DNA from 3 places in the Paenibacillus sp. FSL L8-0340 genome. Region 3 is predicted to be linked to each of the others. Evidence: riboswitches for the same ligand, from Rfam matches in the RefSeq annotation. Region 3 holds a riboswitch; each other region holds the start of a gene.
What was found. Region 3 has a riboswitch for thiamine pyrophosphate ahead of NST07_RS14265 (ABC transporter ATP-binding protein). Riboswitches for the same ligand answer to the same signal wherever they lie in the genome.
Positions count from the first base shown of each region.

Region 1: it holds a riboswitch for thiamine pyrophosphate, as region 3 does, so the genes downstream of both, NST07_RS02075 (ABC transporter substrate-binding protein) here and NST07_RS14265 (ABC transporter ATP-binding protein) in region 3, are expected to answer to the same signal.
Region 2: it holds a riboswitch for thiamine pyrophosphate, as region 3 does, so the genes downstream of both, NST07_RS10225 (thiamine phosphate synthase) here and NST07_RS14265 (ABC transporter ATP-binding protein) in region 3, are expected to answer to the same signal.

Region 1 is NZ_CP151967.1:446,974-451,249, forward strand. Features, by position in the region: gene NST07_RS02065 (ABC transporter permease) at 1-509, opposite strand, end outside; gene NST07_RS02070 (thiamine-binding protein) at 506-799, opposite strand; gene NST07_RS02075 (ABC transporter substrate-binding protein) at 840-1,910, opposite strand; TPP riboswitch at 2,036-2,146, opposite strand; gene NST07_RS02080 (hypothetical protein) at 2,220-3,107, opposite strand; gene NST07_RS02085 (hypothetical protein) at 3,040-3,618, opposite strand; gene NST07_RS02090 (hypothetical protein) at 3,596-3,817, opposite strand; gene NST07_RS02095 (hypothetical protein) at 3,938-4,276, opposite strand, start outside.
Region 2 is NZ_CP151967.1:2,334,090-2,338,365, forward strand. Features, by position in the region: gene NST07_RS10215 (hypothetical protein) at 1-164, shown strand, start outside; gene NST07_RS10220 (SDR family oxidoreductase) at 518-1,387, shown strand; TPP riboswitch at 1,536-1,638, shown strand; gene NST07_RS10225 (thiamine phosphate synthase) at 1,751-2,359, shown strand; gene thiS (sulfur carrier protein ThiS) at 2,411-2,614, shown strand; gene NST07_RS10235 (thiazole synthase) at 2,829-3,593, shown strand; gene thiH (2-iminoacetate synthase ThiH) at 3,622-4,276, shown strand, end outside.
Region 3 is NZ_CP151967.1:3,194,058-3,198,333, forward strand. Features, by position in the region: gene NST07_RS14255 (ABC transporter substrate-binding protein) at 1-96, opposite strand, end outside; gene NST07_RS14260 (ABC transporter permease) at 93-869, opposite strand; gene NST07_RS14265 (ABC transporter ATP-binding protein) at 850-1,614, opposite strand; TPP riboswitch at 1,766-1,869, opposite strand; gene NST07_RS14270 (amino acid ABC transporter substrate-binding protein) at 2,018-2,851, shown strand; gene NST07_RS14275 (amino acid ABC transporter permease) at 2,906-3,574, shown strand; gene NST07_RS14280 (amino acid ABC transporter ATP-binding protein) at 3,587-4,276, shown strand, end outside.

The DNA of each region.
Region 1 (4,276 bases), 2.7 Mb from region 3:
GGAAGCTCCAGCTTGGTGAAGATCTGCCATTTGTTCGCGCCGGCCATCTTCATATAGTTCAGCATGGTCCGGTCGCTTTGCATCAGGCCGCCCATGGCGGCGACTGAAACCGGGAAGAAGCAGACAAGTGTAATCAGGACAACCTTCGGCAGCAGCCCGAAGCCGAACCAGATAATCAGCAGCGGCGCGAGCGCAATCGAGGGCACATTCTGACTGAGAATGAGCAGCGGGTAGAGAGCTCTCTTGAGCCAAGGCAGCAGATGCAGCAGCAGGGCAACAATAAGACCCACGCCTGTGCCGATGGGGAAGCCGATCAGGGTAAGGCGCAGCGTAGCCGCTGTATGTGCCCAAATGCCGGAAGCATTGCCCGAGGTTTCCCGGGCGATATCGCTTGGGCTGGGAAGGATCCATGACTCGATATGGAACAGGGATACCGAAACTTGCCATAGCCCCAGAAAAAAGACGACCGCCACAAGGGGCGGCCAAATCTGTTTCCAATACGATCTCACGGCCGGTATTTCTCCGTCAGTTTGTCCATGCTGATTCCATTCGGGTTATGGGCGATTTTGATCTGGGAGATGACGCTCGGACTGCCTGCGGCAATCAGCGCTTCATGCATCTGGCGCACAACCTCAAGCAGCTCGGTGATGTCGCCCTCCATCGTGGTCTCCAGCGGGTTCACCTGATGTTTTACACCGGATTTCTGAATCACTTCGATGGCTTTGTCCACGTAAGGAATCGAATCCTCGTTGTTCGGAGTTTTGGGAATTACCTGAATGCTTAGCAATGTATTGACCACAATATATCAATCCTCTCAGTTTAAATCACTTCATCCTTAATCAGTTAGCTGGCAAAAACTCATTCGTAAATGTGCTTGGAACATCCAGCGGCTGATCGAGCAGCTTCAGGCCATACATCCAGTCGGCGTAATCCTGCCAGACCTCGCTCTTCTGCTCGCCCCAGCGGACGGCATCATCCTTGTATTTCGGGCTGAGCCATTTCTGGCTGGCCAGGACCAGCTTGGGGTCCAGCTCAGGAACAGCTTTGGAAAGAATGGCTGCGGCTTCCTCCGGCTGATCAATGGCGTATTGATAACCTTTCGAGGTAGCCTTAAGGAAAGCCTTCACCAGCTCCGGATGTTCGGCAATTTCCTTCTCGCTCGTAGTCAGTACCGGCGTGTAGTAATCGAGCTGGGGTGCATAATCCTTGAGGTAGAGCATGTCGAGCGGTTCTCCGCGCAGCTCCGCTTCAATCCCGGTCCAGGCATAGAAGATCCAGGCAAAATCAATGTCGCGTTTCACGGCGGTGAAGAAGTCCGCTTCACCGATGTTCACCAGCTTCACCTTTTTCACATCTCCGCCTTCGGGGTCCATAATGGCTTTCATGGCCGCTTCTTCGGCAGGGGAACCCCAGCCGCCGTAGGTTTTGCCTTCGAAATCCTTCGGTGTCTTAATATTGCGGTTTTTCGGTGCAGCAAACCCGGAGGTATTATGCTGAATGATAGCGGCGATGGACACAAGCGGCACCTTCTGCAGGCGGGCCAGCGTCAGTGCCTCTTGGGCACTGATGCCAAAAGCGGCTTCGCCCGAGGTAACCATCGTGTCGGAACCGGCAGCGCCCGGCTGCACGATTTCAACATCCAGCCCTTCCTCTTCGTAATAGCCCAGCTCTTTTGCCGCATAAAGCCCGGTATGATTCGTATTCGGCGTCCAGTCCAGCGCGACCTTGACCTTGGTCAGCTCCTTCGGAGCGTCCGTTGCTGCCCCGGCAGTGGTTTCAGGAGCAGCGGTGCTGTTCCCGGCAGTCTCTGCCGCATTCCCCCCGGAGTTCCCATTGCTATTGCCGCATCCGGCAATGGCAAAGACCAGCATGCAGGTGAGGCTGAGCTTTAATACTTTTGTGACTCCCATTTCTCTTCTTCTCTCCTTCCAGCAACCCTAGTCTTCCAAATTCTGAATAGTCCCATACAAAAAAGGTGCCCCGAGAATCGGGACACCAGTTACTTGCGCAAGGTTGTGGCTTGGGCCATAAACGGCCGTAAGCGATTGACGATTCCTACGCTGGCATTATCCAGATCAGGTATAAGGGTCAGTATCTTGTGGGATACAATCTCAGCCGGCCAATTCCAGCACCCCTGGTACTATGAAGTTATAGGTATTGCTGTGTTCTTACGGTGTATTATAGACGCCCGCTCCATAGTTGTCCAGTAGCAACTCTGCTTAGCTATCAAGCTTCAGCGGCAGGCGCCACGGCCCTTTGAGCAGAAAATGCGGCTCGGACAGCTTAAAACGCAGCTTATCCTCCCCGGGTTTTGTTTCTAAATGGAGGGTCTTCATCACGCCGTAGGTCTGGTCCTTATTCACCCAAGAGAACGAGCTGTTGTCCGCCTGCCCCGGATAGCGAATAAGAAAATGCTTCAGCGTCCGCAGCTTTGCGGCATTGAAATTCACATTCACATCGACGCTGGCAGCCGTCTCGCCGGTACGTTCAATGCGGGTGAACTCTACCGGAAAGCCCGCGATTTCCGCGCGTGTGTGGAGCATTTGCTCCTGGCCGATATCAGGCAGCGGAATCTCTACTTCTGCAGATACAGCGTCATGATCTGAAACTTCAATATAAGGAATGAAGACCGTATAAGGCCAAGCGCCCGCCCCGGCAGTCTCATGAAACCGGAAGTCGGAAGGATAGGACATGGATTCAGGCTGCTCCAGTGCCGCCTTTTCTCCTGCTGCGTTCTCTATATAGAGACCTGATCCAGGGACCAGCGGCTCCAGTCCGTAAGCATGGACAGTCAGCCCGGATTCCGCCGTCAGAGTGGGCAATAACTGGACACGGACAAGCCCGCCGCCAAGGTCCACCGGAAAAGCAGTAATCCGCACATCCTGCTGTATATCGCTTGCGCCGAGTTCCCCGAGCTCCTCAGCTGTCTTCGGAGCGGTGAGCTGTAACGGACCAACGGTTGTGCCGACCAGATGCAGGGTTAGAAGATTATTCTTCTTCAGTTGCAGCGGTTGAGTTGAACTGTAGCTGCCGTACCACTCACTCTCCGAGGACGAACGCATGTAAGAGGTGAAAGTATAGCGGTTGCCGCCGATATTTACCCTCAAATTCGCTGACTTCAGGGACTTTCCGGCCGCGAAGCGTAATACTCCCGCCAAGCTCTTGCAGGAGAACGGCATCTACGGTCAGACTTCCGTCCCCCAGAGCAATATCATAGGATTTGCCCAGCACATAGATCCGGTCACCGGGGCTGTTCTCCACGACGGTGCCGAAGCCAGGAAGGAAACTCAGCGCCTTTCTTAACCCGGCCTGTACCTCAGGAGAGAAGGCGAGCATACCGGCAGCAATGAGTATTACCGCTGCTGCGGCCGCGAAGATATTCCGCCTCCGGGATCTCCGGGCGAAGGAACGGACGGTGTGGACAGCGGCTTCAGGCTCCAGACGGGCAAGTGTACGTGCTTTGATGCGGGCGAGCGAAGCTGTCTCCTCTTCGTCTGCCAGGTGCGGACCTTGGTTAATCTCCGGCAGTACACCTAAGGCAAGTTCCGCATCACTGAAGTTCATAGAATCAATCATTCCGAACAGGCGCTGTTCCTCAATTTTCATGTCTTTGGCCATGTTGCGCCTCCTTTCCCTGACTCTCAGACAGGCCTAGCGCCTGCTTGAGCAGCGTCCGGCAACGGTATAAGCGGCTTTCGACTGCCTTTTTACTGAGACTGAAGGTTTGCGCAAGCTGATCAAGGCTCTCATAGAGGAAATATCTGCGCAGAAACAGGCTGCGGTCCGGTTCGCCCATCTGCTGCACGCAGCCGATCAATTCACTGGCCGTCTCGCGGGAAAGAACTTCCTGTTCGGCGGAAATTTCGTTCCGTGCAGCTCCGGCAGCAGCAGCTTCCCCGGTTCCGCCCCGGCGCTCATGATAGTTTCCGGAAGCTTATCAATCCTTGGTATAAAATCTTTTTCTGCGGCGGCTGCGGATTCCGTTCCACAGCTCTTTCAGCGTCAGGAGGATGCTGACGAGGATCCCGGTGAAGGTGAGCAGCAGTGCCAAATATTCAAAAGGAGAGTATTCCAGCATTTTGCTCCATTCAATGCGTCCCTTCAAGTCTTCAATAACCTGGTTCATCCCGTAGATGCCGCTCACCACTGTAAAGACAGTCAGAATCATCAGCAGCGTATCCCGGCGTTTAGCCTGGAATTTCTCCTGGTACTGGAACAGGTCGTTCAGGGTCATTTTGACTTCATCAAAGAGGGCATCATTGCCGTATACTTTGCG
Region 2 (4,276 bases), 860 kb from region 3:
CACTCGGCGGCATCATCAGCAAACCATTGCGTCTTGCCGCAGCCGGCATGCGCGAGAACCGTGACGTATCCGCAGAGACAGGCAAAATCCGTACCTTGAGCCTGCTGCTCATGGTGGCGCTGGTGCTGATGGTGTTTTTTATGGTGTACAACAGCATTATTTAAGACTTCCTTCATAGAAAGACTACAGAAAGCCCGCCTCCGGATTGACATGGAGAGCGGGCTTTTGGGTGCAGACATTACTTCAGGGCAAGTCTATCGGGTACCACCCAGCCATGCCGCAGTCACAGTCTGCATATATCTGCAACTCCATTGCTGGATTAGTGCTTTCTCTGTAAAGTATATCGCCTTCCCCGGCAAAAACAACTGACATTTTAGTTTGACCGCGCCCAAGGTGTGGTAAGTAACATAACGTAAAGCAAATAAAGAGATGATCTGCAGGTGCATAAACCAGGCACCCTGAGCCAACCCTAAAACGATGAGTAACCAACAGGTACACAGCGAAAGGAGAATGGATCATGCCAGACAACACGCAAACCAAAAAAACATTACCTCCGCAGGTGCAGGACCGCCAGCCCGGAATTGAAAGTGAAATGAATCCGCTGCCGGAATTCGAGACCTCAGCCTATAAGGCGGCGGGCAAGCTGCTGGGCAAGGCGGCTCTGATTACAGGAGGAGACAGCGGTATTGGCCGGGCGGTTGCCGTTCATTTTGCGAAGGAGGGTGCGGATGTCGTTATTTCCTACCTCAATGAGCATTCCGATGCCGAAGAGACTAAACGCCAGGTAGAGCAAGAGGGAAGGAAGTGCATTCTGATCGCCGGCGATATCGGCGTGGAGGCGTTCTGCCAGGATCTGATCAATAAGACAGTGGAAGGACTCGGCAAGCTGGACATCCTGATTAATAATGCGGCCGAGCAGCATCCGCAGGAGAAAATTGAGGATATTACCTCTGAGCAGTTAGAGCGGACATTCCGCACGAATATTTTTTCGATGTTCTATTTGACCAAGGCAGCCATGCCCCACCTGAAAAAAGGGTCCACGATCATCAACACGACTTCGATCACAGCCTACCGGGGCAGCCCGCAGCTGCTGGACTATTCGTCCACAAAAGGGGCGATTCTCAGCTTTACCCGTTCTCTGTCGATGAACCTGGCGGACAAAGGCATCCGGGTTAATGCCGTAGCGCCGGGTCCAATCTGGACACCGCTTATTCCGTCGACCTTTGACGCGAAGAAAGTCAGTGAATTCGGCGGCACGCAGCCAATGAAACGCCCGGGACAACCGGAGGAGCTGGCTCCAGCCTATGTATATCTGGCTTCCGACGATTCATCTTATGTAAGCGGACAGGTAATGCATGTGAACGGCGGCGAGGTCGTAAACGGCTAAATGCGGTTGCTGATTCCATTGCTATGCATAATTAGAGTCTGGAGCGGAATCTTGGGTTCCGCTCTTTTTGATGCAGGCCTCTTTTAAAGGATGGCTCTTCAAGGAATAATATGTTAGTATATGAAACGTTAAGCGTAATTGAATATGGATTTGTCACTAGGGGTGCCGCAAGGCTGAGACGAACATACCCGTTCGGACCCTTTGAACCTGATCTGGTTTATACCAGCGTAGGGAAGTGGAGAACGAATAACTGCAGCGGGGCTGAATGGCCCGGTATTCCTGTATATATTCCAGACTGCCTCCTTTACGGGGGTGGTCTTTTTTGTGTTTGCCGGTAATGCAAAAGAACAGGAGAAGGTGAACATGTTGAAAGAGATACATTTGATCTCGGATGGAAAGCAAAATCCGGCGCAGTTTGTTCAACTGGCTGCGGCTGTGCATTTCATAGTGGATTATATCCATCTCCGGGAAAAGGCAATGTCTGTACGGGAGCTCATGGCTCTGACGGAGCAGCTGATCATAGCAGGGGTTCCGCCTTCCAAGCTGGTGATCAACGACCGGGTAGACGTTGCGCTGGCCGCAGGGACGGGCGGGGTCCAATTGGCTTGGCACAGCCTGCCGCCTGCCGCAGCACGCGGCATAGCACCGGGCCTGCGATTGGGAAGGTCGGTGCATTCCCCGGAGGAGGCGGCCGAATCCGGCCGGCAGGGAGCGGACTTCTGCCTGTTCGGGCATGTGTTTCCCTCGGCCTGCAAGCCGGGGCAGCGGGAACGCGGATTGCAGCAGCTGGCTGCGGCTGTCCGCTGCAGCAGCATTCCGCTGATCGCCATAGGCGGAATTGAGCCGGGTAATGCCGGTAAGGTTCTGGCAACGGGTGCTGCCGGAATTGCCGTAATGTCCGGAATATGCAGTGCGGGAGATCCTGTGGCCGCCGCTACAGCCTACAGATCAGCAGTTCAGGCCGTACCCTAAGCCTGAAGCCATGAATAATGCTCCTGCACCAGTTAAAGGAGGTGAGCAAGCATGAATTTGATCGTGAATGGAAAAGGCGGGGCCTATGAAGAGAGCTGCCGGACTGTAGCTGATCTGCTAAGCCGGTCAGAGTGGGCCGGGAGACTGGTTATCGTGGAGCTGAATGGTGAGATCGTCGGCAAGGACGTTTACGAAGATACGCTGCTGAGCGAAGGTGACCGCGTAGAGCTGGTCCATTTTGTCGGCGGGGGCTGAAGCCGGTGCGTGTTGCCGGATGAAAGCAGTAAGAGGCAAGAGGCAAGAAGCAAGAGGTAAGACGTAAGACGTAGGAAGTAAGACGTAAGACGTAAGACGTAAGACGTAAGAATCAAGAGTTAAAGGTAAGACATAAGAGGTAAGATCAAAACTCAGTGTATCAGCAACAGAAGCTCCGCATTTAAGCGGAGCCACTATCTCAGGAGGCGATTGTATGCAAGATTCTTTCGTTATCGGCGGAATTCCTTTATCCAGCAGGCTGTTTATCGGAACCGGGAAATACAGCCGCAATACCCTTATTCCCGAAGTGATTGCACGCTCGGGTTCACAGGTCATTACTGTGGCTCTGCGCCGGGTTGATACGGAGAGCAACGACAACATTGTTACTCATATTCCCTCCCATATGACGCTGCTGCCCAATACCTCCGGTGCGCGCACAGCCGAAGAAGCGGTGCGTATTGCCAGACTGGCCAGGGCGGCAGGGCTGGGCAATTGGGTGAAGATCGAGGTGATTAATGATCAGAAATATTTGCTGCCTGACAATATGGAGACGGTTAAAGCCACGGAAATATTGGCTGCAGAGGGTTTCGTTGTACTGCCGTATATGAGCCCCGATCTTTCGGCAGCTATCCGGCTCAAGGCAGCCGGAGCTGCCGCTGTTATGCCGCTGGGTGCGCCCATCGGCTCGAACCGCGGCCTGCAGACCAAGGAGCTGCTGCGGATTCTGATCGCAGAAGTGGATCTTCCGGTGATTGTTGACGCCGGTATTGGCAGACCTTCCGAGGCTGCTGAGGCGATGGAAATGGGCGCATCCGCCGTGCTGCTGAATACGGCAATTGCTACTGCGCGTGATCCGCTTCTAATGGCGGAGGCATTCCGTGAGGCGGTATCGGCAGGGCGCAAGGCTTATCTGGCCGGACTGGGGCCGGTGGAGGAGGCGGCAACGGCCTCTTCGCCGCTGACCGGCTTTTTGTTCTAGCCAATGGAGAGAAGGAGGGAGGAAGAGCATGAGCTTTTATGATACGCTGACCCGGCTGGAGCAGCTTCCTTACGAGACATTATGGAAGCAGTATACTGCCGTGGATGTGAAGCGGGCGCTTCGTTTGGAGCATCTGGACGAAGACGGGCTGATGGCACTGCTGTCTCCGGCGGCGGAGCCTTACCTGGAGGAAATGGCGCAGAAAGCGCAAAGATTGACACGTACGCACTTCGGGCATGTGATGCAGCTGTTTACGCCGATGTATTTGGCCGATTTTTGCGTGAATCATTGCACTTATTGCAGCTTTAGCTCGATTTATGACTTTCCGCGCAAAAAATTGACACTGGAGGAGGTCAGGCAGGAAGCAGAAACCATCGCCGATACAGGCCTGCGCCACATTCTTATTTTGACTGGCGAATCCCGGAGTGAAAGTCCGGCCGCTTATGTGAGGGAGTGCGTGAAGGTGCTCCGTGACTATTTTTCTTCTGTCAGCATTGAGGTTAATCCGCTCTCTACGGAAGAATACAATGAACTGAGGCTGGCAGGGGTAGACGGTCTTACCTTGTATCAGGAGGTCTACCATCAGGAGACCTATGGGAAGCTGCATGTGAAGGGTCCGAAGAGAGTCTACCGCAACCGTCTGGATGCGCCCGAACGCGGCTGCCGCGCCGGGTTTCGATCTG
Region 3 (4,276 bases):
GAGGGTAAGCAGGCACAATAACAAGAAGAAGTATGGAATAAGGCGGTGTATTTTCTTATGTGTGGAATGATTGCGATACAGCTTAGGATGGGTCATCGGTAAAATCCTCTTTTCTGCAAAATGAGTTTTTCGAGCACAGCGATACTGAGAAACAAGGCTACACCCAAAGCGGACAGCAGCAAAACGGCGGCGAACATTTCTGCACTTTGCAGATTGCCGGCCATCCGGCGGCTGAAATAACCAAGCCCCCGGCTGCCGCCCAGCCATTCCCCGATCGTCGCTCCGATCACACAGTAGACGATGGACAGCTTAAGTCCGGAGAAAAAGGAGGGCAGCGCCAGCGGAATTTGTGTCTTGCGCAGAATCTGCCAGCGGTTTGCCCCAAGCGTCAGGAGCAGGTCTCTGTACAGGCTGCCGCTTTGCCGCAGGCCGTCATAGACGGCTACCACAACCGGGAAAAAGGCAGTCAGAAAGACGACAGCAACCTTGCCCCACAGGGTATAGCCGAACCACATAATAAAAATAGGTGAGAGCGCGATCAGCGGAATGGTCTGGCTGATAATCAGCATGGGATAAAGTGCTTTGGCGAGCGGAGCGAACATATGCATGCCGGTACCCAGCAGTGTTCCGCAAACAACCGAGAGGGCAAACCCGGTCAGTGTCTCCTGCAACGTGGCGGGTAAATGCTCTCCGAACAGCAGCCCCCGCTTTTCAATCAGCGCTGTCCAGATTGCACTTGGCGCCGGGAGAATAAATGAAGGGATCATGTTCAGCTGTGCTGTGATCTCCCATGCCGCAATAAGCAGCCCCACAAGCAGTAGAAAGGGGCCATAAGTCCGCAGCTGTTTCTTATACCATAGAGCTCTCATGCAATCTACGCTCCAAATCCTCCCGCAGGGCAACAAACTGCGGTTCATAATTCATTTTGTAATGTCTGGGTCTTGGCAAAGTGACGATCAGCTCCTGCAGTCCGCCGCCAGAGCCGCCGGTCATCAAATAAATCCGGTCGCTGAGCAGCAGTGCTTCTTCAAGATCATGAGTGATGAACAGAACGGACTTATCGAGCCCGCCCCACAGCTCCAGCAGCCAGCGGTGCATCTCCCGTTTGGTGATCGCGTCCAGCGCTCCAAACGGCTCGTCAAGCAGCAGCAGTTCGTTGCCTGCAGCTAGTGTGCGCAGCAGGGCGACCCGCTGGCGCATCCCGCCGGACAGCTCCTGCGGATAAGCATTTTCCTTGCCGGAAAGGCCAAAGCGGTCCAGCATTCCGCGGATCCGGGCGAGTGCCTCATGCCGGCTGGAGTCCTGCTTCAGCTCCCAGGGAAGCAGGCAATTGTCCAGCACGGTCCTCCAAGGCAGCAGCAGATCCTGCTGCGGCATATAAGCGATCTGTCCAAGCCGCGGGCGTGTCGAAGGAGAGCAGCGTCCATGTACGGTTATTTCACCCCCGGATGGCTCTAGCAGGCCGGCAATGATTTTGAACAGTGTGCTTTTCCCGCAGCCGCTGGCTCCAACAACGGAAATGAATTCGCCTTGGCGGACGGTCATTGAAAGACCGGAGAATACCGGATTCCTAGTCGCTGCAAACGAATAAGCCAGGTTGGTTATAGTGAGCATATTGGAATGTGGAAACCTCCTACGGGCGTAGTTTGTTTGACGATACTTGTCTGATCGGCGGCAACAGCAAAAACAAGAAAGACCCATTCATTTCCGGAGGAAATAAATGGGTCTGAACGTCACAGTCAGTTAGCTTAGTGCGGCTCCGCTGAACAATTCTGCTCCACTTCCCTCCGCTGGTATGATCCAGATCAGGTTCCAAGGGTCCGGAGCTTAAAGCTCCGTCTCAGTCGGCCGACTCCCCTAGTGAAATAACAGGTCAATATTGAATTTGCAATTGCTAATTAATATACCATATCCGGACTGAAGATGTAAAAAAATTGATGAAGCGGCAGTACTTTTGGGCAAGATAAGCAAGTGTCCATGCAGTGAAAATATAGGGATTTTGAAAGGGGATCATGTGATGAAGAAGCTTAGTCTGACTATCCTGCTGCTGCTAACCCTGCTTGCGGCAGGGGCATGCGGCAATAATAACAATACAGCGCCTGCGGCTACTGCCGCGCCCACAGAAGGAGCGGCGGCTCCGGCCGGGCAGAACTCACTGGAAGCTGTTAAAGCGAGTGGCAAGCTGCGTATTGGTACGGAAGGGACATATGCTCCGTTTACTTTTCATGATGCAGAGGGCAAGCTTACCGGTTTTGATGTGGAGATTGCCAAGGAGATTACGAAACGGCTGGGGGTGGAACCCGAATTTGTAGAGACCCAATGGGATGGCCTGTTTGCCGGCATGGATGCCAAACGTTTTGATACGATATTCAACGAGGTTTCGATCACGGATGAACGCAAGGTGAAATATGATTTCTCTGAGCCGTATATCGTCTCCAAGGGTGTGCTGATCGTGCGCGAGGATAACAAGGATATTACAGCCTTCGCGGACCTTAAAGGCAAGAAGGCAGGTCAATCGCTGACCAGTAACCTGTCCGATATCGCCCGGGAGAACGGTGCGGAGATCGTCGCTGTGGATGGCTTCAACCAGGCCATAGACCTGCTGACCTCGGGCCGGATTGATGCGACTGTAAATGACGGTTTGTCCTATCTCGACTTAAAGAAGCAAAAACCCGATGCGAAGATCAAGCAGGTGGATGAAACGGCCGAGGGATCGCAGAGTGCGGCAGTTTTCCTCAAAGGAAACGAAGAGCTGGTTAATGCTGTCAGCGATGCGCTGGCTGAAATGAAGAGCGATGGAACCTATCTGAAAATATCGGAGAATTACTTTGGGGCGGATGTGTCCAAATAACAAATGGAACTGGTGCGAAGATGCAGCCGAGTGTCCAAAAAGGATGTCTGAACGATGGATGACCGGAAAATTGGAATTTTCATGGATTCACTGCTGCCCCTGTTTAAAGCGGGGGTGGCTTATACCCTTCCGCTGGCGCTTGTTTCCTTCGCTCTTGGATTGCTGCTAGCTGTTTTTACCGCGCTGTTCCGTCTCTCCTCATGGAGAATCCCGAAGCTGATCGCCCGGTTCTACGTTTGGGTAATCCGCGGGACACCGCTGCTGGTGCAGCTCTTTATTATCTTTTATGGACTTCCAGCGGCAGGGATTGTGCTGGATCCTTTTATAGCCGCTGTAATCGGTTTTACACTCAGTGTTGGAGCCTATTCTTCGGAAATTGTCCGGGCAGCCATCCTGTCCATACATAAAGGCCAATGGGAAGCTGCCTTTTCCGTCGGAATGAGCCGGGGGCAGGCACTGCGGCGGATTATTCTGCCTCAAGCGGCGCGTGTATCGGTTCCGCCCTTGTCGAACTCTTTTATCAGTCTCGTAAAGGATACCTCTCTGGCAGCAAGCATTACGTATGTAGAGATGTTCAAAACAGCGCAGCAGATCACGGCGACCACCTACGAACCGCTGCTGCTCTATAGTGAGGCTGCATTATTCTACCTGCTGTTCTGCTCCGTGCTGTCCGCGCTGCAAAATGCCCTGGAACAGCGGTTTGACCGTTATTCGGCGAGATAAGGAGGAAATCACTTGATTGAAATTCGCGGCCTGCACAAATTCTTCGGTTCGCTACAGGTGTTAAAAGGTATCGAGCTCAGCATGGAGCATGGCAAGGTTCTGGTGATTATCGGGCCCTCCGGCTCCGGCAAAACAACGCTCCTTCGCTGTTTTAATCTGCTGGAAATACCGGATCAGGGTAGCCTGTCGCTGGGGGAATTAAGCCTGGAATTTACGCAAAACAGGAAAATTCCTCATAAGACACTGATGGCCATCCGTCAAAAAACAGGGATGGTTTTTCAGTCCTACAACCTGTTTCCGCATATGACTGCGCTTGGCAATGTAATGGAGGCGCAGGTTACTGTACAGAAACGCAGCAAGGAGGAAGCCAGGAAGCGGGGAATAGAACTGCTAGCCAAGGTAGGCCTCAGTGATAAAGCGGATGCTTATCCCCATCAGCTGTCCGGCGGCCAGCAGCAGCGTGTGGCCATTGCCCGGGCGATGGCGGTCGATCCCGAAGTGCTGCTGTTCGATGAGCCGACTTCAGCGCTGGACCCTGAGCTGGTGGGCGAGGTGCTGAAGGTTATCAAACAGCTTGCGGCTGAAGGCATGACAATGGTAATCGTCACCCATGAGATGAAGTTTGCCGCCGATGTGGCCGACCGGATCATCCTGATGGACAACGGTGTGATCCTGGAACAGGGAACTCCGCAGCAGGTACTG